DNA from 2 places in the Desulfovibrio sp. ZJ200 genome. Region 2 is predicted to be linked to the other one. Evidence: riboswitches for the same ligand, from Rfam matches in the RefSeq annotation. Region 2 holds a riboswitch; the other holds the start of a gene.
What was found. Region 2 has a riboswitch for cobalamin ahead of G7Y52_RS03685 (sirohydrochlorin cobaltochelatase). Riboswitches for the same ligand answer to the same signal wherever they lie in the genome.
Positions count from the first base shown of each region.

Region 1: another riboswitch for cobalamin. It lies ahead of G7Y52_RS10800 (iron ABC transporter permease); the one in region 2 lies ahead of G7Y52_RS03685 (sirohydrochlorin cobaltochelatase).

Region 1 is NZ_JAAKEH010000037.1:679-12,753, forward strand. It holds gene G7Y52_RS10785 (metallophosphoesterase family protein) at 1-603, opposite strand, end outside; gene G7Y52_RS10790 (5-formyltetrahydrofolate cyclo-ligase) at 677-1,300, shown strand; gene G7Y52_RS10795 (polyphenol oxidase family protein) at 1,291-2,046, shown strand; cobalamin riboswitch at 2,171-2,352, shown strand; gene G7Y52_RS10800 (iron ABC transporter permease) at 2,635-3,717, shown strand; gene G7Y52_RS10805 (ABC transporter ATP-binding protein) at 3,717-4,622, shown strand; gene G7Y52_RS10810 (ABC transporter substrate-binding protein) at 4,681-5,469, shown strand; gene cobI (precorrin-2 C(20)-methyltransferase) at 5,585-6,310, shown strand; gene hypE (hydrogenase expression/formation protein HypE) at 6,363-7,370, opposite strand; gene hypD (hydrogenase formation protein HypD) at 7,374-8,465, opposite strand; gene argC (N-acetyl-gamma-glutamyl-phosphate reductase) at 8,831-9,883, opposite strand; gene G7Y52_RS10835 (DUF1844 domain-containing protein) at 9,896-10,219, opposite strand; gene G7Y52_RS10840 (hypothetical protein) at 10,295-10,513, shown strand; gene G7Y52_RS10845 (alanine--glyoxylate aminotransferase family protein) at 10,649-11,833, opposite strand; gene G7Y52_RS10850 (class I SAM-dependent rRNA methyltransferase) at 11,852-12,075, opposite strand, start outside.
Region 2 is NZ_JAAKEH010000007.1:60,715-72,789, forward strand. It holds gene G7Y52_RS03660 (carbamoyltransferase HypF) at 1-495, opposite strand, end outside; gene G7Y52_RS15460 (hypothetical protein) at 505-633, opposite strand; gene G7Y52_RS03665 (cupin domain-containing protein) at 698-1,267, shown strand; gene G7Y52_RS03670 (AMP-binding protein) at 1,435-3,114, shown strand; gene sppA (signal peptide peptidase SppA) at 3,188-4,258, shown strand; gene G7Y52_RS03680 (30S ribosomal protein S1) at 4,375-6,087, opposite strand; cobalamin riboswitch at 6,263-6,484, shown strand; gene G7Y52_RS03685 (sirohydrochlorin cobaltochelatase) at 6,525-7,424, shown strand; gene G7Y52_RS03690 (phenylacetate--CoA ligase) at 7,561-8,847, opposite strand; gene G7Y52_RS03695 (helix-turn-helix transcriptional regulator) at 9,310-9,753, opposite strand; gene G7Y52_RS03700 (hypothetical protein) at 9,964-10,221, opposite strand; gene G7Y52_RS03705 (UvrD-helicase domain-containing protein) at 10,155-12,075, opposite strand, start outside.

The sequences.
Region 1 (12,075 bases), on a different contig from region 2:
GGGGTTGACCACCACCGTGCGCCCCACGCGATCCACGGCGCGCGCCTCGTGAATATGGCCGCAGAGGCAGATGTCGGGCTGGGCGTCTTCCAGAAACTCGCGCACGGCCATGGAGCCCACATGCGCGCCGCCCGGGATCACGTCGCAGGCCGTGTCCTTGGGCGGATTGTGCGAGACCAGCACCGTATGCGGATAGATACGGGCGCGCTGCCATGCGGCTTCCAGCCATGCGGCAAAGGCGGATTCGGGATATTCGCTGGGCGTGCCGAAGGGCGTGAACGTGGAAGCGCCCACCCCGAAAACGGCAATCTCCGGAGTCAGCTCACGGGTGAAGGTGTGCAGATTCCAGCCTTTTTCGCTGAGCCAGGCGTCCACCTCCGGGCGATCCATATTGCCGATCTGGGCCAGGACCGGGATGTCGTGGGCGCGCAGAGCTTCCATGACCAGTTCGGCCTGCTTGACCCCGCCGGTGATGGTCAAATCGCCGGTCACGATAACCCCGTCGGCCTGAGACAGCTCGGGGATTTGAGCAAAACGCGCGGGCTCGTCGTGGATGTCGCCCACGGCGATCCAGAGGTAGTCCCGGGTATCAGCGCTTGGCATGACGGTACATCCTTTGTTATAGAATTTTTTATGGAAATTCTGCCATAACTCCTGCCAGATGAAAAGAGCCGCCATGCCCGAGAAAGCCGCTGATTCCGCAGAGTCCCTTGCCGCGCAGAAAGCCGCCCTGCGCGAACGCATCCGCAGGCAACGCCGCGAGCAGCCGCCGGGCCTGGCCCGCGCGCGCAGCCTGGAGGCCCAGCAGCGCCTGCTGGATGCCCCATGCTGGGGCGCTGCGCGCTCCGTGGCCCTTTATGTGGCCCTCAAGGGGGAAGTGTCCACCGATGCATTGCTGGAGGCAGCCTGGCAGAGCGGGCGCACAGTCTATCTGCCGCGTGTGCATCCGCACGAGCCCGGCCGCATGAGCTTCGCCGCCTGCGCCGGTTTTGCGCAGTTGCGACCCGGCCCCTTTGGACTGCGCGAGCCTGAGGAAAGCCTGCCCGGCTTTGGAGCGGAAGACATCGGCAATGGTTTTGCCCCGGATCTGCTGGTGCTGCCCGGCCTGGCCTTTGACCGGCGCGGCGGCCGCCTGGGTTTTGGCGGCGGCTATTACGACCGTTTTCTGGATGACGCTAGGCTGCACTGCCCGCGCGTGGGCCTGTGTTTCGCCTTTCAGGTGCTCAGGGAGCTGCCTCTTGAGCAATGGGATCAGCGCGTGCAGTTTTTGTGCACGGAAGAGAGCTTCGTATGTCTGTGAGTTTCCTTCCTTTTGCCTTTCCGGGGCTTGAAAACGTGCGTTGCGTTTTTCAGACCCGTCCGGGCGGGGCAAGCCGGGGCGCATACGGCGGCGGCAATATCTCTTACAGCACGGCCGACGAACCCGCCCACGTAGCGGCCAACCGTTATTCTTTGCTGCAAAGTCTGAAAGCCGAGGGCCTTGACGCCTGGGCCGAGCTCAATCAGGTGCACGGCGACACCCTGGTTTTCGAGCCGGATGCCGTAGGCTGCGAGGCGCAAGCCATAGTGGATGGCGACGGACTGGCCTCGTCGCGTCCGGGCCTTGGCCTGTTGATCAAGACGGCCGACTGCCAGCCCATTTTGCTGGCCCATCGCAGCGGTCGCCACATAGCGGCCTTGCATGTGGGCTGGCGGGGCAATCGTTGCAACTTTCCGGGCACGGGCGTGGCCCGCTTCTGCGCGCATTACGGCCTCAGGCCGCGCGATCTGGCGGCCGTGCGCGGGCCGAGCCTGGGACCGGAAAAGGCGGAGTTCGTCCATTTTGAGCAAGAGTGGAGCGCGGAGTTTCGCCCCTGGTTTGATCCGGCTTCGCGCACAATGGATCTCTGGGGCCTGACCCGCGCGCAATTGCTGGAGGCCGGGCTTCTGCCGCGCCATATCTACAGTCTTGACTGCTGCACTTTTTCACTGCCAGGTCAATTCTTTTCCTACCGGCGGGAAAAGAAGTCCGGCCGCCAGGCCAGCCTGATCTGGATGACAGGCTGAAGTCCGCGCGTACTGATGTCTCAGAGCGTTTTGCTCATGAAAGGAGCTGAACGCCCTAATCTTTCGATGCGTCAGCCCTGTGATCCGGGTCCGGGCCGCATTGACAGCGCGCCGCCCCGCGTCTAGAGTGCTCCCTGGCTACGGTAGCCGGGCTTTTTCCGGCTTGAAAAGGGAATCCCGTGCGAAGCGGGAGCGGACCCGCCGCCGTGAGCCCCATAACCGCATCCCTTTTTGCGCCACTGGTAACGGGAAGGCCGGGACTGCGGGGGGCAAGCCGGAAGACCTGCCGTGCCGCGGAGCCGTTTGATACGGGCTCCGGCAGCGGTGTCTACCGCTCCGGCAACGGGTTTTTGCCGGAAAGGCGGAGGAAATACGGACCTCTTCCATGACGCATGGAAGGGGTTTTTTGTGGCCTGCCGGGCGGCCGCGGCGCGGGACAGCTCGCGGGCGCGCCGTCACAACTGTGCGCAAGGCTCGCTGCAAGCCCTCGGCATGAGCGGGCGGTAAGCCGCCACATGAAGAAAGGCTGCTTTGCAGCGGACGATGTACTGAGGGTTGACCCCAGCAGCAGCCCGGGCGGTTGAGCACATGAGCAAGCCGGATCTGATCCCCGCATTTCCAGGAGCGGCCGCGCAACGCCGCCTGTTATGGGCCTTGGCCGGGCTCGCGGCGCTCTGGCTTTGCTCCCTGCCCCTGGCCTGCCTGCCCGGCCCGATGCCCTTGAGCGCGCCCGAGGTCTTCCGGGCCCTGGCCGTGAATTTCGGTTTTTCGGACGCGCCGCAGAACAGCGCGCAATTTCTGGTGGTGAACCAGATCCGTCTGGCGCGGGTCTGCCTTTCGGCGCTCTGCGGCGGGGCCTTGGCCGTGGCCGGCGTCGCGCTGCAAGGCGTGCTGCGCAACCCGCTGGCAGATCCCTTCACCCTGGGCATTTCCGCGGGGGCGGCCTGCGGAGCCAGCCTCGCCATTGCCCTGGGCGGCATGGCCGGAAGTCAGGTTCATTTGTCCGGCCTGTTCGGGCTGTCCCAGGCGGGGCTGGTGGCTCCGGCAGCCCTGGCCGGTGCCTTGCTGGCGTTGTGCGGCGCGCTTTGGCTGGGCCGGAGCCGGGGAAGCTTCAGCCGGGAGAGCGTGATTCTCGCAGGCATTGCCGTGGCCGCCTTTCTGGGGGCGCTGGTGGCGCTGATCAAGGCGCTGAACGAGGAATCCGTCACCAGCATCGTATTTTGGATCATGGGTTCCCTGCAGGGCCGCGGCTGGGACAGCCTGCCCCTGCTTCTGACCACGCTCGCGCCCGGGCTTCTGGCCGTGGCTCTGGGCTGGCGCGCCCTGGATGTGCTCTCCCTGGGCGACGAGCAGGCCGCGCAACTGGGTCTCAATGTGGGTCGGGCGCGTTTCTGGCTGCTGGCCGGGGCCAGTTGCATGACTGCCGGTTGCGTGGCGGTGGCCGGCGTCATCGGTTTTGTGGGTCTGGTGGTGCCGCATGTGCTGCGCCTGCTGCTGGGGGCCGGGCACGGGCCGTTGCTGACCGGCGCGTTTTTCGGCGGCGGCATTCTGCTGGTCTGGGCCGACGTTCTGGCCCGCAGCGTACTGGACGGCGGCCAGGAATTGCCGGTGGGCGTTGTGACGGCCCTTTTGGGCGGCCCGTTTTTCGCCATGCTGGTGCGGAGGCGCTGATGCTCACGGTGCGCGGGCTCACAGCGGGATACGACGGGCGGCGCGTGCTGCGCGGGGTGAGTTTTGCGGCCCGCGCCGGAGAAAGCGTGGCCCTGCTGGGGCCTAACGGCAGCGGCAAGACAACGCTGCTGCGGGCCATCTCGGGCGTCTTGCGGCCGGAAAGCGGGCATCTGGCTCTCCAGGGCAGACCGCTGGAGCAACTTGGGCCGCGCAGCCGGGCCCGTCTCGCGGCAGTGGTGCCGCAGCGCGGCGAAGTCCCGCAAGGGCTGAGCGTGCGGCAGATGGTGCTTTTGGGGCGCTACCCCTATCTTTCCTGGCTGGGCGGCTACAGCGGCCGGGATTACGCGGCGGCGGAAGAGGCTCTGGCCGCCACGGCCGCGTTGGATCTGGCCGAGCGCCGGGTCAGCGAGCTTTCGGGGGGGGAGCTGCAACGCGTGCTGCTGGCGCGGGCGCTGGCCCAGCAAAGCCCCCTGCTTCTGCTGGACGAGCTGGCTGCCGGTCTGGATCTGGCCCGCATGGTGGAATTGTTCGATCTCTTGGAACGCTGCCGGGCCGCCGGGACCTGCGTGCTGATGGCCATGCACGATTGCAACCTGGCCGCGCTGTATGCCACGCGGCTGATCGGTCTGAAAAACGGGCGTGTGCTGTTTGACGGCCCGGTAACCCAAGTCTTTACGGAGGAGCGACTCAGTGCCTTGTACGATCTTCCCATCCGGGTTTTTCCGCATCCGCAATGGGGGCTGCCCCAGGCGCTGCCGGGCCGCGCGGCCGGCCCGTGGAGCCATGCCGCTTCTTTTGCTCAGCCTTGCGGCTGCGCTGCCGCCGCCCCCGGCCCTGGCCGTGACGCCGGCTGTGCCCCGGAGCGAATGCCAGACCATTGCCGGCACAACGGCGGACAGCCCTGACAGGAAAAACAGCGCTCCGGCCCGGCTCTGCGTCACGGATGACGCGGGCGTCACTGTGATGCTGGAGAAACCGGCCACGCGGATTATTGCCCTTTACGGAGCCTACAACGAGCTGCTGCTGGCCCTGGGCGCGGGCGATCTTCTGGTGGCCCGCACCGTGGCCGACGCGCGGCTTCCGCAATTGGCGGAACTGGCGGATCTGCCCGTCATCGGCACGCATATGCGCCCCAATGCCGAGCTGATTGTGGGGCAAAAGCCGGATCTGGTGCTGCAACTTTCCGGCCGCAAAGAGGCGCGACTTCAGACCGAGGCCCTGCGCAAGCTGGGCATCAATGTTCTGACATTTGAGATGAATTCTTTTGAGCGGATGTTCGACGTGCTGGGGAAAATCGCGCTGCTCACGGGCCGGGAGCAACAGGCCGCCGCGCTGATCCGGGGCTGGCGCGGCCGCCTGGCCGCGCTCAAGGCCCGCCATGCCGGGCAAAGGCCGGTGCGCGTCTTTTACGAGGTCCGCTATCCGAACCTGCTGGCTGCCGGGAAGGGCAGCATCGTCGATGAGATCATTGCCTATGCCGGGGGCGCAAATGTGGTCCGGGAAGAGAAAAAGCTGGTGCGTATCAACGAGGAGGCCTTGATCCAGGCCGACCCGGACGTGTACCTGCTTCAGAAAGGCCCCATGAATCCCGATCCCGAGCCTTTGGAGCGGCGGGCCCATTACAGGGATCTGCGCGCCGCGCGCGCGGGAAGGGTGCTGGTTGTGGATGAGGATCGCTTTGCCCGGCCCGGTCCCCGCGCTGTGGAGGCGGCGGAGGAGTTGGAGCGTTGGCTGCATCCGCAAGCACGTTGAAAAAGTTCTTCCGCCCCTTGGCACTGTCCGGGGCGCGGGCTTGTGTTCCATGCCCCGGGCGCAGGGGCCGGGCGTTTTTTCTGAAGGGGATTTTTTCAAAGCGAGTTGAACGATGATGACCGGAACTCTTTACGGCATCGGCGTTGGCCCGGGCGCGCCGGATTTGCTGACCCTGCGGGCCGTGGCTGTGCTGCGCAGCGTGGATGTGATTCTGGCCGCCGCCTCGCCGCGCAATGATTATTCCGCGGCGCTGGAAACCGCGCGCCCGCATCTGCGGCCCGAGACGCGTTTGTTGCGTTTGGAATTTCCCATGACCCGCGATGCCGGCACGCTGCGCGCGGCCTGGCAAAAAGCCGCGCAGGCCGCCAGAGAAGTGCTGGAAGGCGGGGAAAGCGCGGCTTTTCTGACCATCGGGGACCCGTTGATCTACAGCACGTTCGGCTATCTTTTGCGCACCTTGCGGGAAAGCGCGCCGGATCTGCCCGTGGAAATCGTGCCGGGAATCACCTCCTTTCAGGCCGCGGCGGCGCGTACCGGCACAGTCTTGTGCGAAAGCGGCGAAACGCTGCGCATCCTGCCCGGTATCAACGGCTGCAACGATCTGGCGGAAGAACTGCGCCATGCTGACACGGCCGTGATTCTCAAGGCGTATCGTAATTTTCCGGCCATCAGTGAAGCTCTGCGCGGCGCGGGCCGCAGCGCGAGCTCCCTGCTGGTCAGCCATGTGGAGCAGGCAGAAGAAAACATCCGCCGCGGCATGGACGCGGTGGACGGCACGCCGCCTTATATGTCATTGATTTTAAGCCGGAAGCCGGAATCCGGCCCGGAAAGAGGACGCTGAGGACAAGCCGGAGCGTGTAGCTGATTTCATGAGCAAAACGCTTCAGGGTTATTCAGCAGATCCGGGGCAGTTGGGCGCCTTCCAGCATACCCAGGAGGCGCTGCCCGCCGATGCGGGTGCGCAAGGAGACCCGGCCGGGCTTGCCGTTGCCTACTGTGCCGATGCGCGCGGCCTCGGCCCCGTGCGGGGAGGCCCGCATGGCCGCCAGCGCGGCCTCGGCGCGCGCTTCGGGCAGAATGCAGATGCACTTGCCTTCATTGGCCAGATAGAGCGGGTCCAGCCCCAAAAAGGAGCAGCCGTTTTTTACGGCTTCGTGTACCGGAATGCGCTCTTCTTCAATGTCGATGCTCACGCCGGACTGTTCCGCGATTTCATTGAGCGTGGTGGCCAGGCCGCCGCGCGTGGGATCGCGCAGGACATGCACCTGGCCCGCGGCGGCGATTACCTCCGCGATCATCCGGTTCAGCGGCGCCGAGTCCGAGGCCACGTCCGTGAGAAAGGAGAGATTTTCGCGGCTGCCCATGATCGTCAGGCCGTGATCGCCCAGCGCGCCGCTGATCAGCACCGCGTCGCCGGGCCGGGCATTGTGCCCCGAAGGAGCGGGAGCAGTGAAAACTTCACCGATGCCCGTGGTATTGATGAAAATTTTGTCGCAGGCTCCGCGCGGCACGACCTTGGTATCGCCGGTCACGATGCGCACCCCGGCAGCGCGGGCCGCTTGCGCCATGTCCGCCGCAACGCGCTCCAGCGTCGCCAGGGACAGGCCTTCTTCCAGAATGAAAGCGCAACTCAGGTAGCGGGGCCGCGCGCCGAGCATGGCCACGTCGTTGACCGTTCCGTGCACGGCGAGGCTGCCGATGCTGCCGCCCGGAAAAAAGAGGGGCGTCACCGTGTAGGAATCCGTGCTCATGGCCAGGGGGCCGCGCAGATCCTCCAGCAAAGCCGCATCGTCCAGACGTTCCAGGAGGGGATTGGCGAAATGGCGGAGGAAACATTGGGCCACCAGGCGTTGCGAGGCCCGGCCGCCGCTGCCCGCGTCCAGCAGAAGACAATCATCCATGAATCACTGCTCCCCGTATTTGAAGTAGGCCGCGCAACTGCCTTCGGTGGAAACCATGCACGGCCCCACGGGCGTGGCCGGCGTGCATTTTTTGCCGAACAACGGGCACTGCGGCGGCCGGATTTGCCCCTTGAGCACCTGGCCGCAGCGACAGCCGGGCAAGGGGCGCGTTTCCGGCAGGCGCAGGTCAAGGCGGATCAGGGCGTCCAGATCGGCATATTCGGGCCGCAAGGCAAGGCCGCTGCGCGGGATGCGGCCAAGGCCGCGCCAGAGCGCGTCAGAGGGGGTGAAAAACTGTTCCATCAGAGCGCGGGCGCGCGCGTTGCCTGTGTCGCTCACCGCGCGGGGATAGGCGTTGATCACGGCCGGGGCCCTGTCCCGCAGTTGCTCGGCCATGATGCACAGGGCCAGCAGGACGTCCGCGGGCTCAAAGCCGCCCACAACGCCGGGCATGTGATATTCGTCGGCCAGAAAGGCGTAGGGCGCAAGGCCCAGAACCGTGGAAACATGGCCGGGCAAAAGAAAGGCTTCCACAGCGCAGGAGGCGTCGTCAAGCAGCGCGCGCAGCGCGGGCGGCACCAGCTTGTGCAGGGAGAGCACGCAGAAATTTTCGATTTTTTTTTGCCGGGCCGTGAGCAGGGTGGCGGCCACGGTGGGAGCGGTGGTTTCAAAGCCGATGCCCAGAAAGACCACCAGATCGCCGGGGTTGTTTTTGGCGAGCGCAAGCGCGTCCAGGGCCGAATAGACGATTTCCACCCGCGCGCCCTGGGCTTGAGCGTGCTTGAGGCTGCGGCCGTCCGGGCCCGGCACGCGCAGCAGATCCCCGAAAGTGGCCACAATGACCTTGTCCCGTCCGGCCAGATCCAGAAATGCCGCCACTTCCGCGTCATGGGTCACGCACACCGGGCAGCCCGGCCCGGAGAGATGCGTGACAGAGGCGGGCAGCAAAGAGCGCAGGCCGCTTTGAAAAATGGCCACCGTATGCGTGCCGCAGACTTCCATGAATCTCATGGAATGCCCGTCCAGAGCGGTTTCCAGACGTTGAAGCAGGGCGCGGCAGAGCTGGGGAGCCTGAAAAGCGCTGTTGAGTTGCATGTATGCTCCGCGTGCGGCCGGGCCTGGTGCGCTGTGCGGAAAGAATTTTCACAGGAAGGGTGCGCGCCGACGACCGCTGTGCCTCTTCATAAACCCGGAGATCTTTTTTGGCAAATGGCGGCTCGTCCCGCCTGGAGCATTTTCTCTTTGAAAATGCCCTGCTGACGCGAAAGCGGCAGCCGCCGCAACGCGGCGTACATTCAGGCGAAAACCGCGTTTTTCGCCTGAATGCCACCTTTGACTTTCATAAAAAGTCAAAGGTAATCTGCTCTGGAGAACGCTCCGCAAGGGCACGGTCCTTTGCTCGCGAATTGCGGAAGGGCGTAGCGTCCCTCGGCAGGCTCCCTTGCAGGCCCGTTGCGCGCTTATGCCAGCGGCGCGAGGTTAAGCCCGGCATCCACCGGCAGGCCGCACATCAGGTTGGCGTTGGCCAGAGCCTGCCCCGCGGCGCCGCGGCAGAGATTGTCAATGGCCGCGAGAATGATCAGTCGCCCGGTGCGCGGGTCCACTACCAGGCCCAGATCGCAGAACATGCTGCCGCGCACATAGCGCGTTTCCGGCAGGCTGCCCTTGGGCAGCACGCGAATCCAGGGGCTGCGCTCCCACACGCGGCAAAAGGCCTCGTGCACGGCATCCAGAGTGGTCTTGGGGTTTTTGAGCCTGGTGTAGATGGTGGAAAGAATGCCCCGGTTCATGGGCAAAATATGCGTGTTGAACGAGATCCGCACGTCGCGACCGGCCAGCAGGGAAATTTCCTGCTCTATTTCAGGGGTATGCCGATGCCTGGGCAGGCCGTAAGCCCGGAAGTTGTCCGAGACTTCGCAAAAAAGCGTGGGCAGCGCGGCTTTGCGCCCGGCGCCTGTGGCGCCGGATTTGGCGTCCACCACAATGTCCGCGCTTTCGATGAGGTCACTCTTCAAGGCGGCGTAAAGGCCGAGAATGACTGAAGTGGGGTAGCAGCCGGGATTGGCGGTCAAGGCGGTATGGGCAAGATCCGCGGCATAGAGCTCGGGCAGTCCGTAAACGGCCCAGCGCAGCAAATCTTTGCGGCTGTGGGCATGCTTGTACCACTGCTCGTAGACTGAGGCATCATGGATGCGGAAGTCCGCCGAAAGATCCACGACTTTGGCCCCGGCGTCCAGCAGCGGCCCGGCCATCTCCATGGCCGTGCCGGCGGGCACGGCCAGGAAAACCAGATCACACCGCGCGGCGGCCTCTTTGGGCTCAAAGACGCTGATCACAACGTCCGAACCAGGCAGATTTTCCAGAAAGGGATAAAATTCCCCCAGACGTCTTCCGGCCTCGGCTCTGGAGCAGGCCAGGGCAAGCTGCATGGCCGGATGAACGGCCAACAGCCGGGCCAGTTCCATGCCCGCATACCCGGTAATGCCCACCAGCCCCACATTGAATGTCTTCATGCCCGGCAGTCCTTATGCGTGTTCGCCGCAGGTTTTTTTGCAATCCGGCCCGCACTTGATCACATATTTCATGCGCAATTCATATAAAATGCCGTCCAGAAGCCGGCGCTCCTCTTCTTCAAGACAGCGGGAGGTTTTTTGCCGCAACATGTCCAGCACGTCAATATTATGGCGGGCCAGAAGCAAATCCTGTTCCAGACGACCGGTTTCAGGGTTGGGCACTTCGCCCAACTGCACCAGGGCCGAAGAGGCCAGGGAAAGAATAAAGGTGGAAAAGGTCACTTCGGGCATGGGCCCTTCGGTCGGGGGCTGGCAGCCGCACGTTTCTTGACTCATGACAACCTCATTTTTTGCTGCATGGTCTGCAGGTAGAGTGCTACACTGAATTATCCCGACAGTTAAGTTTTTTTTATGGGCTGGCAAGGCGCGCGCAAATATGGCCGAGGCGCGAACGGTACCTGCCCGGGAAGCGGATGCCGCTTAGAGCATTTTCTCTTTGAAAATGCTCTGCTGACGCGAAAGCGGCAGCCGCCGCAACGCGGCGTACATTCAGGCGAAAACCGCGTTTTTCGCCTGAATGCCACCTTTGACTTTCATAAAAAGTCAACGGTAATCTGCTCTATGGGGTGAAAGCAGCGCGGAAGCAGACGGGCAGCACAAATTTTTTCAATGCCTCGCCGCACTTGACACGGAGAGTCACACGAAGAGGGACATTCCCCCGAACAGATTTTTAGAGCGTTTTGCTGATTTCATGAGCAAAACGCGCTAACTGTGAATCAGGGGCAAGGGCTCGCCGGGTTTGCCAGCCAGTGCGGCGCGGTATGCGGCCAGGGCCTGCTCCAGGTAGTCGCGCGCGCCGGAAAAACCGCCCGCCTCGGTGATGCTGCGTTCAAGGGCGTACAAAGCGGCCGCCACATCGGCCCAGTCCACCCAGCCCATATGGCCGATGCGCACGATCCGGCCCTTGAGCTGATCCTGCCCTCCGGCCATGCATACGCCGTATTTTTCGGCGGCCAGGCGCAGCACTTCCACGCCGTCCACGCCCTGGGGCAGAAGCACGCTGGTGATGCCCCAGGCAAAGTGCTCGGGCGCGAAAAGCTCAAGGCCCAGCGCGTGCGCGCCTGCGCGGGTGAGCATGGTCAGGGCCCACTGCTTGGCGTAGATGGGTTCCAGCCCGTTCTCCAGCAGCATGTCCAGGCTTGCGTCCAGGCCCAGAATCAGACCCACCGGCGAGGTGAACAAGGTCTGGCCTTTTTCCAGTTTGGCCCGCTCCTGGGGCAGATTGAAATAAAAACAGCCCGGCGTCACGCTTTCGGCCTTTTTCCAGGCGCGATCCGAAAGAGCCAGCAAAGCCAGGCCGGGCGGCAGCATCAGGCCTTTCTGCGAACCGGTGAGCAGACAATCCAGACCCCAGGCATCCAGCGGGCAGGGCGAAAGGCCCACGCCGGAAATGCCGTCCACCAGCAGCAGCGTGTTCCGCTGCCGGGTGATATGGGCCACTTCCCGGACGGGGTGCAATACGCCGGTGGATGTCTCGGAAAGCTGAATCAGCACGCCCGTGATGCCGGGATCGGCCGTCAGGGCTTCTTCCACGGCTTCAGGCCGCACGGCACGGCCCCAGGGCACAGGCAGCGTCGTCACTTTCAGACCGCGCGCCGCGGCAATCTGCGCCCAGCGCTGGCCGAACTTGCCTGCATCCACCACCAGAACTTTCTCGCCGGGCTGAAACAGGCTGTACACGGCGGCGGTCATGGCTCCGGTGCCTGAGCAGGAGAGCGGCAGCACCGGCCCGGCTGTGCCGAACAGCAGCCGCAACCGTTCCTGAACCCGGCCCATGACTGCCTTGAATTCCTTTTTGCGATGGTGAATCATGTCTCTGGCCAGGGCCAGGCGCACGCGCTCCGGCAGAGGCGTGGGGCCCGGGGTCAGCAGGCGAAACTTGTTGAGCATGGCAGACTCCGTGAAGGTTTAGCCCACCTGGGCGATGAAGCACTTCAGATACGCGGTTTCGGGCATGGCGCTGTGCACCGGATGATCAGGCCCCTGGCCGCCCGCGAAAAGCAGCCTGGCGTGCAGCCTGCGCCGCGCGGCAGCCTGCGCCACGCAGCCGCGCAGGGCTTCGGCCGGGAGATGGTGCGAGCAGGAAGAGCTTGCCACTATGCCGCCGGGCGTCAGCAGCCGGAGAGCCAGGG
Region 2 (12,075 bases):
TTCCGGACAGAGGGGAAAACAGCTCATGGAGGTCACGGCCCGGTCATAGGGAATGGAGCGGGTGATGGTGTAACGCGGGCCGCAATTGGTGCAGTTGGTGAAAGGATAGCGGTAACGGCGGTTGGCGGCATCGCGCATTTCCGCAAGGCAATCCGGGCAGACGCCCATGTCCGGGCTGACCAGCACGCTGTGCCCGGCGTGCCCGCTGCTGGGCACGATAACAAAGGCCGCCTCGCCGGGCAGCGGCTCAAGCTCTTCTTCCGCAAGGGCCACAAGCCGGGCCAGAGGCGGCAGCTCCGTCCGCAGGCGGCGGCCGAAACGGGCCACGGCCTGCAAGGCGCCCTGCACTTCCATGCGCACGCCCTCGGAAGTGTTGCCCACCGCGCCGGTAAGCCCTTCCTCCTGAGCCAGCCGGTAGACAAAAGGCCTGAAGCCCACGCCCTGCACCTGCCCCGCGGCCACAAAAGCCCGTCGTGTTATTTGCGTTGCATCCATCTTTTCACTCTATCCGAAGAGCGGCCCTTGCGCCAGATTGCTCAAGCGCTCAAGGCAACAGGGCAGACGCATCTCATGCGGCAGCCCTGTCAGGGCAAGGGCCGCTCTTGCGGGTCCGCCGCTTCTTCTGCTATTCATGACAATAACTCATGACAATCGCATCTGTCCGTATCACAGCCCAACGAGACAATCAGGAGCGCCTATGCCCGCCGCACGCACCATCGGCTCCCGTATCCGCGCGTTCCGCGAGGAGCGCGAGGTTGATCTGGAAACCCTGGCCCAAAACACCGGCCTGACCACGGAATTTCTCGGCAAACTGGAAAACGACGCCATTTACCCGAGCATCGGCCCGTTGCAGAAAGTGGCCCGCGCGCTGGGCGTGCGTCTGGGCACCTTCCTGGACGATCAATTCAGCCGCGATCCGATCATCTCGCGCCTTGACGGCAGCGAAGCGGACGAAGCCCTGCACACCGGGCGCATTCCCCGCCCCAGCTATGTGTATCATGCCCTGGGCAAGGGCAAGAACGATCGGAACATGGAGCCTTTTTACATTAAAATTTCCCCGGAGCCGACCGGCGAACGCAAAACCACCTCGCATCAGGGCGAGGAGTTCATTCTGGTGCTCAAGGGCGAGCTGCTGGTGGTCTATGGCCGGGAAAACCATGTGCTCACAGCCGGGGAGACCATATACTACAACTCCATTGTGCCCCATTTTGTGGGCGCGGCCGGGGACGAGCCGGTGGAAATACTGGCTGTGGCCTATAATCCTTAGAGCATTTTGCTTTTGAAACAGATCCCTGCGGCATCCGCCCCGCTGCCTGCGCCGCCCGACGCGCCCGATGCCACCGGGCTGATCTCCGCGCGGATCGGTCGCGTGCGAAGGTATCCACGATTTTTTTTCAACGGCACGCCGCACGGCGGGCAAACAGAGAGACGCAAATGGACGAAAAAGTACGCGAACGGCAGGCCTTGTTTGAACTGCGCGAACGGACCCTGGGGCAGATTCTGGACGAAACCGTGGCCCGTTTTCCCGAACGCGAGGCCGTGGTCTATGCCGATCGCGACTACCGCCAGACCTGGCGCGAATTCGCCGACGTGGTGGATCAGTTCGCCAAGGGCCTTATGGCGCTCGGAGTGCAGAAAGGCGAAAAAGTGGCGGTCTGGGCCACCAATGTGCCCTACTGGGTGGCCTTGCAGTTTGCCACGGCCAAGATCGGAGCCGTGCTGCTCACGGTGAACACCAATTACCGGGAGCATGAGCTGCGCTATCTGCTCACCCAGTCCGAATGCGAAAACATTTTTCTGATCGACAGCCTGCGCGATCACGACTACATCGACACGCTCTACAAGATAGCGCCCGAATTGCGGGTGCAGGCGCGCGACGCCTTTGTCTGCAAGAGCCTGCCGCATTTGAAGCGGGTCTGCTTTCTGGGCGCGGAAAAGCACCGCGGCATGTATTCCGTGCCGGAAATCCTGGCCCTGTCCGTGATGGTGGATGACGCGGAATACCAGGCCCGACAGGCTTCCCTGAACCCCTGGGACGTGATCAACATGCAGTACACCTCGGGCACCACGGGCTTTCCGCGCGGCGTGATGCTGACCCATGTGGGCGTGGGCCTCAACGGCTACTGGATCGGCCGCCATCAGGGCTTCACGGAACAGGACCGCCTCTGCCTGCCCGTGCCGCTTTTTCACTGTTACGGCTGCGTGCTGGGCGTTTCGGCCTGCGTCAACCACGGGACCTGCATGGTCATCCTGGAATCCTACAACCCCCTGAAAGTGCTGGCCGCCGTGGACGGGGAGCGTTGTACCGCGCTCTACGGCGTGCCCACCATGTTTCTGGCCGAACTGGAGCACAAGCTTTTCAAGCGTTTCGACGTTTCCAGCCTGCGCACCGGGATCATGGCCGGTTCGGTCTGCCCGGAACCGCTCATGCGCCGGGTTGTGGAAGACATGTACATGAAGGAGATCACCATCTGTTACGGCCTGACCGAAGCCTCGCCGGTGATGACCCAGTCGGACATTCACGATTCCCTGCCCGTGCGCTGCGAAACCGTGGGCTGCGCCATGCCGGGCATTGAAGTGCGCGTGGGCGATCCCGAAACCTGCGAGGAGCTGCCGCGCGGCGAAGTGGGCGAAATCCTCTGCCGGGGCTACAATGTCATGAAGGGCTATTATAAAATGCCCGAGGAAACGGCCAGGGCCATCAGCCCGGAGGGCTGGCTGCACTCCGGCGATCTGGGTGTCATGGACGAGCACGGCTATGTGCGGGTCACCGGCCGGATCAAGGACATGATCATCCGCGGCGGCGAAAACGTCTACCCCCGCGAGGTGGAGGAATTTCTGCTCCAGATGCCCGGCGTGCTTGATGTGCAGGTGGTGGCCGTGCCCAGCCGCAAATACGGCGAAGAAGTCGGGGCTTTTGTGATTCCCAGGCCCGGCGTGGAGCTGCTGCCCGAAGATGTGCGCGACTTTTGCAGGGGTAAAATCTCCAGGTTCAAGATTCCCAAATATATTGCTCTGGTGAACGGCTTTCCGCTGACGGCCAGCGGCAAAATCCAGAAATACAAACTGCGGGAGATAGCCGCCGAACGCTGGCCCGAGGCCATGGAAAAATAAACTGCCCGCAGGGGCAGAAGCGCCCGCCGCGACTTCCTCTTTTCTCCGGAGCGGTTCTGTAGTACATTTTTGCATGAGCAACGAACAGTCTCCCCTTGCTTCCGACGGCAAATCCCCTGCCGCAGCGCCCGGCCACCAGGCGGTTGCGGCCGCGGCCCAGGACGCCACGCCCGGCGCGGGCTGCGCCGCGGTCTGCCCTTTGGCGCAAATCCCGACGCCGGTCTGGAAAAGCCTGTTGCGCCGGCCTTTCCGCAAGCGGCATCCTTTTCTCTTTTGGAGCGGCGCCATCCTGCTGACGCTGATCTGCCTGTTCTTTTTCAGCAGGGACGAGACCGGCCGCAGCCTGTTCAGCGGCGGCGACCGTCTGGCCCTGGTCACGTTGCGCGGCCCGATCATGGACGTGGCGCCCACTCTGGCCTGGATTCGCAAAATCGAACGTGATCCCAGTGTAAAGGGCGTGCTGCTGCGCGTGGATTCGCCCGGCGGCGGGGCCGCCGCCTCGCAGGAAGTGTATGCTGCCCTGGCCCGCGTGGCAAAAAAACGGCCCGTGGCGGTGAGCATGGGCTCCATGGCCGCCTCGGGCGGCCTGATGGTCAGCATGGCCGGAAAGCGGATTTTCGCCAATCCCTCCACGGTCACCGGCTCCATAGGCGTGCGCATGGACATCCCGCAGTTGCAGGGCTTGCTGGGCAAGATCGGCGTGGGCCAGGAAACGCTGGTCACCGCGCCGTATAAGAACGCCGGTTCCTATCTGCATCCGCTCTCGCCCGAAGACAGAGCCTATTTTGAGGGCGTGCTCAGGGACATGCACGAGCAGTTCGTGGATATTGTGGCCCAGGGCCGGGCCATGCCGCGCGAGCGCGCCGCTGCATTGGCCAACGGCAAGATTTTTACCGGCCGGGAAGCCCTGAAGCTGGGACTGGTCGACGAAATGGGCGGTCAGGAGGCCGCCGTGCGCTGGCTGGCCGGGCATACCGGCGTGCCGGCAGATCGCAAGCTGCTGCGCCGGCCCGAAAAAAATTCCTGGCTCACGGCCGGCCTGAAATCCTGGTTCGGCCTGGATCTTGCGGCCATGGCCGCTCTTTCCGGCCTCAACGCCACGGGCAGCGGATGGCGTGCCCCGGCCTTTCTCTATCAGTTCTGAGCGAATTTCGAGGAAAAGCCTCCTGAGCCGGGAGCTACGTCATCCGGTGCAGGGCAGTTGCAGACAAAAAGGGCATCCTTGCGGATGCCCTTTCAAATCCAGCATACAGCAACAGGTTAGCTGTTTTCGTTTTCTTCCAGCTTCTGCTTGAGCAGATCGCCCAGGCTTTGCCCGGCTTCCTGCGGCCCGGAATGAAATTCCTTGGGCTTGCGGCGTTCCTCTTCATCCTTGATCTGCTTGATGGAAAGGCCCAGGCGGCGCTCCTCGGCGCTGACATGGATGACCTTGGCCTGAATCTGATCGCCTTCCTTGTAGATTTCCGCCGGGGTCTTGACCTTCTTGCTGGAAAGCTCGGAAACGTGCACCAGACCTTCGATGCCTTCCTCAACTTCCACAAACAGGCCGAAATCCGTGATATTGGTCACAGTGCCCTTGACGGTGCAGCCCACGGGATAGGTGGCCGGCACATGGCCCCAGGGGTCATCCACCAGTTGCTTGATGCCCAGGGTGAACTTTTCATTTTCCTGATCCACGGTGAGCACCTTGGCCTGCACCGTATCGCCCACCTTGAACATCTCATTGGGATGGCGCACCTTTTTGGTCCAGGAAATGTCCGAGACGTGGATCAGACCGTCAATGCCGTCCTCAATGCCGATGAACATGCCAAATTCGGTGATGTTCTTGATCACGCCTTCAAGCACGGTGCCTTCGGGGTATCTTTCGGCCACCAGCTCCCAGGGATTGGGCCGGACCTGCTTCATGCCCAGGCTGATGCGCTTCTTCTCGCCGTCCACGCCCAGAATGACCACATCCACTTCGTCGCCGGTGTGAACCATCTGGGAGGGGTGGCGCAACTTGCGCGTCCAGGACATTTCAGAGATATGCACCAGGCCTTCCACGCCGGGCTCCAGTTCCACAAACGCGCCGTAGTCCACCAGGTTGGTGACTTTGCCCGTGCATTTGGCCCCTTCGGGGAAGCGCGCGGAGATGTCCTGCCAGGGATCGGGCACCAATTGCTTGAGGCCCAGGGAAACTTTGTTGGTCTCGCGATCAAAGGAAAGCACCTTGAGGGTCAGCTCCTGGCCCATGGTGATCATTTCCTTGGGATGACGGATGCGCTTCCAGCTCATATCCGTGATATGCAAAAGGCCGTCCAGACCGCCGAGGTCCACGAACACGCCGTACTCGGTGATGTTCTTGGCCTTGCCCTGGACAATCTGGCCTTCCTCAAGGGTGCGCAGCAGCTCCTGACGCTTGGAGTCGCGCTCCTCTTCCAGGAGCACGCGGCGGGAGACAATCACGTTGCTGCGGCGGCGGTTGATCTTGAGCACGCGGAATTCAAATTCCTGGTTCACCAGGGCGTCCATGTCAGGCACAGGGCGCAGATCCACATGCGAACCGGGCAAAAACGCCTCGACCCCGCCGATGTCCACAGTGTAGCCGCCCTTGATGCGGCGCACGATGTGGCCCTTGATGACCCTGTTGTTTTCCTGCACGTCTTCAAGCTGGTCAAAGACCTGCATGCGCTTGGCTTTTTCAAAGGAGAGGGTGATGGTGCCGTCCATTTCATTCTTGCGCACCACATACACGTCCACCCTGTCGCCCACGCTGACGGTCATGTTGCCCGCCGGATCCCTGAACTCGGCCGCGGGGATCTGCCCCTCGGACTTGAAGTTCACATCCACCAGCACATTGTCGTCATCCACGCGGACAATCTCGCCTTTGGTGATAGAGCCTTCCTCAAGGTCGCCGAAGTCGGGATTGAGATAGTTTTCAAGGGCGCTTTCAAAATTTATTTCATTGTCGTGCCCGGTTTCCGAACCTGCCATATTCCTTGCCTCCAAATAAATTCCCCTCGGAGAGAGGGAGAAAAATTATCAAAAACAACGGAAAAGCACAAGATCTAATTGCCGACAGCCTAAGGCAGATATATCTAAACTATTAAGTGCAATAATTTTGTAATGTTATCTTAAGCGATGGGAAGAGCCGCTTCGGCGGCGGACTTGACTTTTGCGGCGCGCGGGTGTTCCGTACACGCGGAACGCGGGGAATTCCGTGCAAGTCGGAAACAGTCGCGCTGCGGTAAGAGGGTACAAAGCTTCTTTGATCCCGCCGGATCATGACAGCCAGTCGCATATATGATGCGGTGAAGGCGAAGCCGAGGCGCGGGGCGCAGGCCCCCATATCCCTCAAGTCCGAAGACCCGCCATCGCGGTTTTGCCGCGCCTTCATAAACCCTGTTCAACGCGTTATTGAGGAGGTTGCCATGAGGCAGGTTTGCCTGCGCGCTTTTCTGCTTTCCGTAGTTATGCTGGCCGGTCTGGCCTTTGTCGCCCAGGCCGCGGAAAAAGCCCCCAAAGAAGGACTGTTGCTGGTGGCCTTCGGCACCAGCGTGCCCGAGGCCCTGCCCGCGTTCAAAGCCGTGGATCGCTCCTTCCGCCAGGCCTTTCCGGGATGCCCCGTGGTCTGGGCCTACACTTCGCAGATCATCCGCCGCAAACTGGCCGGCGAAGGCCGCCCTGTGGGCGGCATCAGTGATGGCCTGGCCAGGCTTGCCGCGGACGGCGTGAAGGTGGCGCGCGTGCAGCCCCTGCATGTGATGCCCGGCGAGGAATTTACGGCCCTGGAGCGGGCCGTGCTCATTGATCTGCAAAAGCATCCCGGTCGCTTTGAGGCTGTCTGCCTGGGCCGCCCCCTTCTTGAATCGCGCCAGGACGCGCTGGAAGTGGCCCGGGCCGTGCTGGAGAACATGGGCGGCAAGCGCCGCCAGCATGAAGCACTGGTGCTCATGGGCCACGGCCAGGCTCACGGCCGGGCGGATCTGGTCTTTGAAGGCACGCGCGCTCTGTTCAGGGAAAATGACCCCCTGGTCTTCATGGCCACGGTGGAAGGCGCGCGCGGCTTTGAGGATCTGCTTGCCGAGCTCAAGGCGCACAAGGTCAAAAAAGTATGGCTGCAACCGCTCATGCTGGTGGCCGGCGACCATGCGCGCAACGATCTGAGCGGCCACGACGAAGACTCCTGGGCTTCCAGGCTCAAGGCAGCCGGTTTTCAGGTGGAAAGCGAGCTCAAAGGCCTGGGCGAAGTGGCCGGCGTGCGCAAGGTATATGTGCGTCACGCCAGGGAAAGCGCGGATGATCTGACCAAAGAACCCAGGAAGCAATAAACCGCAGGGCTGACCCTGCAACAGGAGAGCGTTTTGCTGCGTTGGCAAAACGCTCTCCGGCGCGCGCCGCGCGCGGGCATACGGGCGGCGGCAGGCCGAGACCCGCTGCGCAACCGCCGGCGGGCCCGGCGGCGGGTCAGCGCGTGTCGATGACCCGCTTGGATTTGCTGAAGGTGCGCGGCAGGCTGGCGTAATCCGCCACCTTCACCTCCATGCGGGCCAAAATGGCCTTGTGCAGCCGCCGCGCAAGAGCTTCGGCCAGGGCCGCATCCCCGCCGGATGTCCGGTTCTGGGCGCGCTCCACCGTCAGGGTCAGATGATCCAGACTGCGCTCGTCCCGGCTCAAGGCTATCTGATATTCGCCTCCCAGCTCGGGGAAGGCATTGATCACTTCCATGATCTGCCCGGGATAGATGTTCACGCCCCGGTAGATGATCATGTCGTCCGAACGGCCCAGGATGCGATCATGGCGGGGCATGTTCAGGCCGCAGGCGCACGGGCCGGGCAGCAGGCGGGTCAGATCATGGGTGCGGTAGCGCAGCAGGGGCACGGCCTCTTTGCACAGGCTGGTGACCACCATTTCGCCTGTTTCGCCCACCGGGACAGGCTTCAGGGTGGCCGGGTCCAGCACTTCGATGATGAAAAGATCCGCCCAATAATGCAGGCCCGTATGCGCGTCGCAGTCAATGGCCGTGCCCGGGCCGTACATTTCGGTCATGCCCGCGATGTCGTAACTGCCTTCCAGGCCCAGCTTGCTCTCAATGGCCAGACGCATTTTCTCGCTGCGCGTCTCGGCGCCGCAGATCATTTTGCGCAGCCTGATTTCATCGCGCAGCCCGGCGCGCTCCACTTCCTCGGCCAGCAAAAGGGCCATGGAAGCCGTGGCCCCGAAACAGGTGGCCCCCATATCCCGCAAGAGTTGCAAATGCATTTCCAGGTTGCCGGGCCCCACCGGGATGGTCAGCATGCCGAAGCGCTCGCTGCCGAGCTGAAAGCCGGCCCCGGCGGTCCACAGGCCGTAGCCCACGGCCACCTGCATACGGTCCTCGGGCGTCAGACCCGCCAACTCATAACAACGGGCCATCTGCAGGCTGAAGGTCTCGATATCGCGGCGGCTGTACGCCAGAATCTTGCGCTTGCCCGTTGTTCCGCTGGAGGCGTGGATGCGCACCACCTCCCTGGGCGGCACGCAGAGCAGGGGCAAAGGATAGCCCTGGCGCAGATCTTCCACGTCCGAGGTGGGCAAAAGGCGCAAGTCATCCAGGCTGCGGATGTCATCGGGCTGCGCGCCGCAACTGTCCAGGCGGGCGCGGTATTGCGACGAATTGCGGGCCTGGCGCAGCGTATAGCGCAGGCCTTGCAGTTGCTTTTCGCGGATCTGTTCGTCAGTGAGCTGCGGTATGAAACGGCGGGCTGTCTGCATCTGGCCCTTCCTTGATTGCCTGTTGCGGTTGCGGGCGCTCTGCGCCTGCCTGTGGTGTAGTGCAATCCGACATATCCCGCAAGGGCGGCAGATCAAGGGACGCCGCAGACGCGCCCGGCCGCGCCCTGTAGAAAAAGTCCTGCTCGGGATACAATCCCCCAAGCTCAATCCCGGCTCTTCCCAAGGCCTTTCCTCTCTCCAGGCCAAAGCACGGCGGCCATTGCCCCAGAGCGTCAGCCGCATATTGTTACTACTCTCCAAAATTATTCAGGAAAAAAGCGGTGTTTTTCCTGAATCCACACGGCCTGGCAGCGGATGCCGCTTTTGCGTCAGAAGAGCAATTTCAAAGGGAAACTGTTTTGAAATGCCCTGAGGCCGCATCGTTGCTGTCAATGCCCGTCAGGGCCGTTACTCTTGGCGCGTGCAACGAGCCCTGCGGCAGCAGTCGCCCGCCCCTGGAGGCTACGGCTGCCGCTCTCGCGGACCGACACTCTCTTCCAGCAGCAAGCACACCTTTTTCCACAAGCCTCTGTTTTCAGCGTAAAGATCCCGCCGTTCCTCCTCAAGGGCCGTCAGGCGTTTTTTCAGATCCGCGCACTGCGGGCAGAAACAATCCCGGCTCTCTTGCGGAGCGGCAGCCGCGGTCTGTTCCGCCTGATTCGCAGGGGGCAGGCGCGGGGCGAGCTTGTGCTCCGCTTCTCGGGAGGCGGATTCCGCGCCGGTCAGCAGCCAGTCAGGCGAAGCGCCTGTGAGGGCGCAGATTTTAAGAATAACGTCGGATTTGGGCAGATTTTCGCCCCGCTCATAAAAGCCCAGAGCGCCCTTGCTGATCTTGAGCCTGGCGGCGAATTTTTCCTGTGACTCCTTGCCGCGAGCCATTTTGATGCGTGAGCCGAGAGTGGTCATAGTGTCCTGCTTGCGCAAAAAGGAATATCCAGTCAAAAGGCTTCTTTTCTGATCAAACTGAAAAATAGAATATTTTTCTATTTTTTTGCTTGACTCAAACAGAAAATTAATCTAAAAATTGTTGGCCTCAGTTCAACTCTCCGAAACAAGAACTTATAGGTCTCACCGTAGAAAAGCAATGCGCTGATTGCGGTTCCGGTCGGGAAAACCTCATGCCGAAAGAGCGGCATGGCTGTTTGTATTCTTATGACAGGCGGGTCTTTTAGAGCAGATTACCTTTGACTTTTTATGAAAGTCAAAGGTGGCATTCAGGCGAAAAACGCGGTTTTCGCCTGAATGTACGCCGCGTTGCGGCGGCTGCCGCTTTCGCGTCAGCAGAGCATTTTCAAAGAGAAAATGCTCTAGAACAGCGAAAGATGCTCTTCCGACTTGCGTTTGTGGGGCATGAGCGTGCTTTGTCGGCAACATTCCCGGATGTGCGTCAGAAAGGGCGAAGGCGCAAGGCGCAGCTTTCTGCCGTAGAGTGTGCGGCTGTGGCTGTAGCTCACGAAGAGCGCCTGGGCGGCGCGGGTCAGGCCCACATAGAGCAGGCGGCGCTCTTCGGCCAGGGCCGCTTGCGCATTTTTTTCCGGCGCGGCATCCGCGCCTGATCCGTCGCGCGCTTCAAAGAGCACTTCCCGCCGCAAGGGCAGCAGGCCGCTCTCCAGACCCGGCAAAAAGACGGCCCTGAACTCCAGGCCCTTGGAGGCGTGCAGGGTCAGAATCTGCACCTGTTCCGCTCTGGCGCGCACCAGTTCGGCCTCTTGCAGCCAGGCCAGACGTTGCAGCAGCGTCTGCCAGTCGCCGCACTCCTGCCAAAGACGGCACAAGGCCCGCCAGGGGCGGCCCTGGCAAAAAAGCTCTCCGGCCCAGGCCTGTTCGCGCAGCCAGGGAAGCAGGGCCTGCGGTTTGGGCAACTGCCCCGCGGGAAAAGGCAGGGCCGCCCCGGCAGCCGCAGCCGGCGGCACTTGTTGCGGCAGAAAGGAAAGATCCGCACAGCCGCACGCGGCCGCGGCCAGGGTCAGCAGGCGCGCGCAGGCCGGATCTTCCCAAAATTCTGCCTGGGAAGGCACGGAACAGGGAATCCCTGCCTGCTCCAGAGCCGCGCGCAAGGGCGGGATTTGGGCCTTGAGCCGTACCAGCACGGCCACTTCGCCCGGCGACAGACTGTTGTCCAGCTCTGTGCCGCCTTCGCGCTTTTGCGCCTGATCCAAGAGTGTGTGGGCCGTGGCTCCCAACAGGCGCTGCACGCGCCCGGCCAGCCAACGGGCTTCGGCCCGCTCGTCCGGCGCGGCAAACAATTGCAGTTGCGCCCGCAAGGGGCGCGCGGCGCGCAGCAACCCGCATTGCCCGCGCCCCTGCAACAGCTTCCCGGCCATATCCAGCACGCCCTGACTGGCCCGGAAACTCTGCCCCAGCCTGTGCACCGTGAGCGTGGGCCAGCAGGCCCGCAAACTTGCCTCGCTCTGCCCCGCAGCGCCGCGAAAGCCGTAAATGGCCTGATCCGGATCGCCGATGCCAAAAAATCCCCGCCCGTCAGAGGGCAGCAAAGCCCGGATCAGCGCAAGCTGCACGGGCGAGAGATCCTGCACCTCATCCACCAGCACATGCCGCCAGCGGCCCGCGCAAGCGCGCTCCTGCCACCATTCCAGAAGATCGGCATAGTCCACATAGCGCATGGCCGCGTTTGCCCGCTTGCGTTCAGCATAACGGGCCGCGGCCTCGGCCGGGGCTCCGGTGAGCGGTCGGCCGGTTTCGCGGGCCAGGGCCAGATCATCCCACAGCGCCCGCGCCTGACGGGCCGAAAGCCCGGCGTTGGCCGCCTGAAAGAGGCGCATGGCCGCGTCCTCGCCCAGCAGAAGACAGTGCGGATCGGCCGCGCGCAGTTCGCCCCAGGCAAGCCCGTGCAGCGTGTCGCAGCGCGGCAGATGATCCCGCAGCTCCGGCAGGGCCGCGCCCAGCCGCTCGCGCAGCTCCCCGGCGGCGCGGCGGGTAAAGGTCACGGCCAGAAGGTTTTGCGGCTCCTCCCCTTCTGCCAGCAGCCATTGCATCCGGCCAATCAAAACGCGGGTCTTGCCCGCTCCCGGCCCGGCCAGAACCAGCGCGGGCCCGGGCCCGGAGCGCAAGGCCGCCTCCTGCTCGGCGGAAAAAGCGGCGGGCGGGCTTTGTTCCGCAACGGAGCCGGGCTGCCCTGACGCCTTGCCCAGACCCGGCAGGGGCAAGGTGTTTTTTCTCGTATGGGCGCGCGGGCCGCTTTGGGGTTGCGCCGGTGCCCCGCCGCTT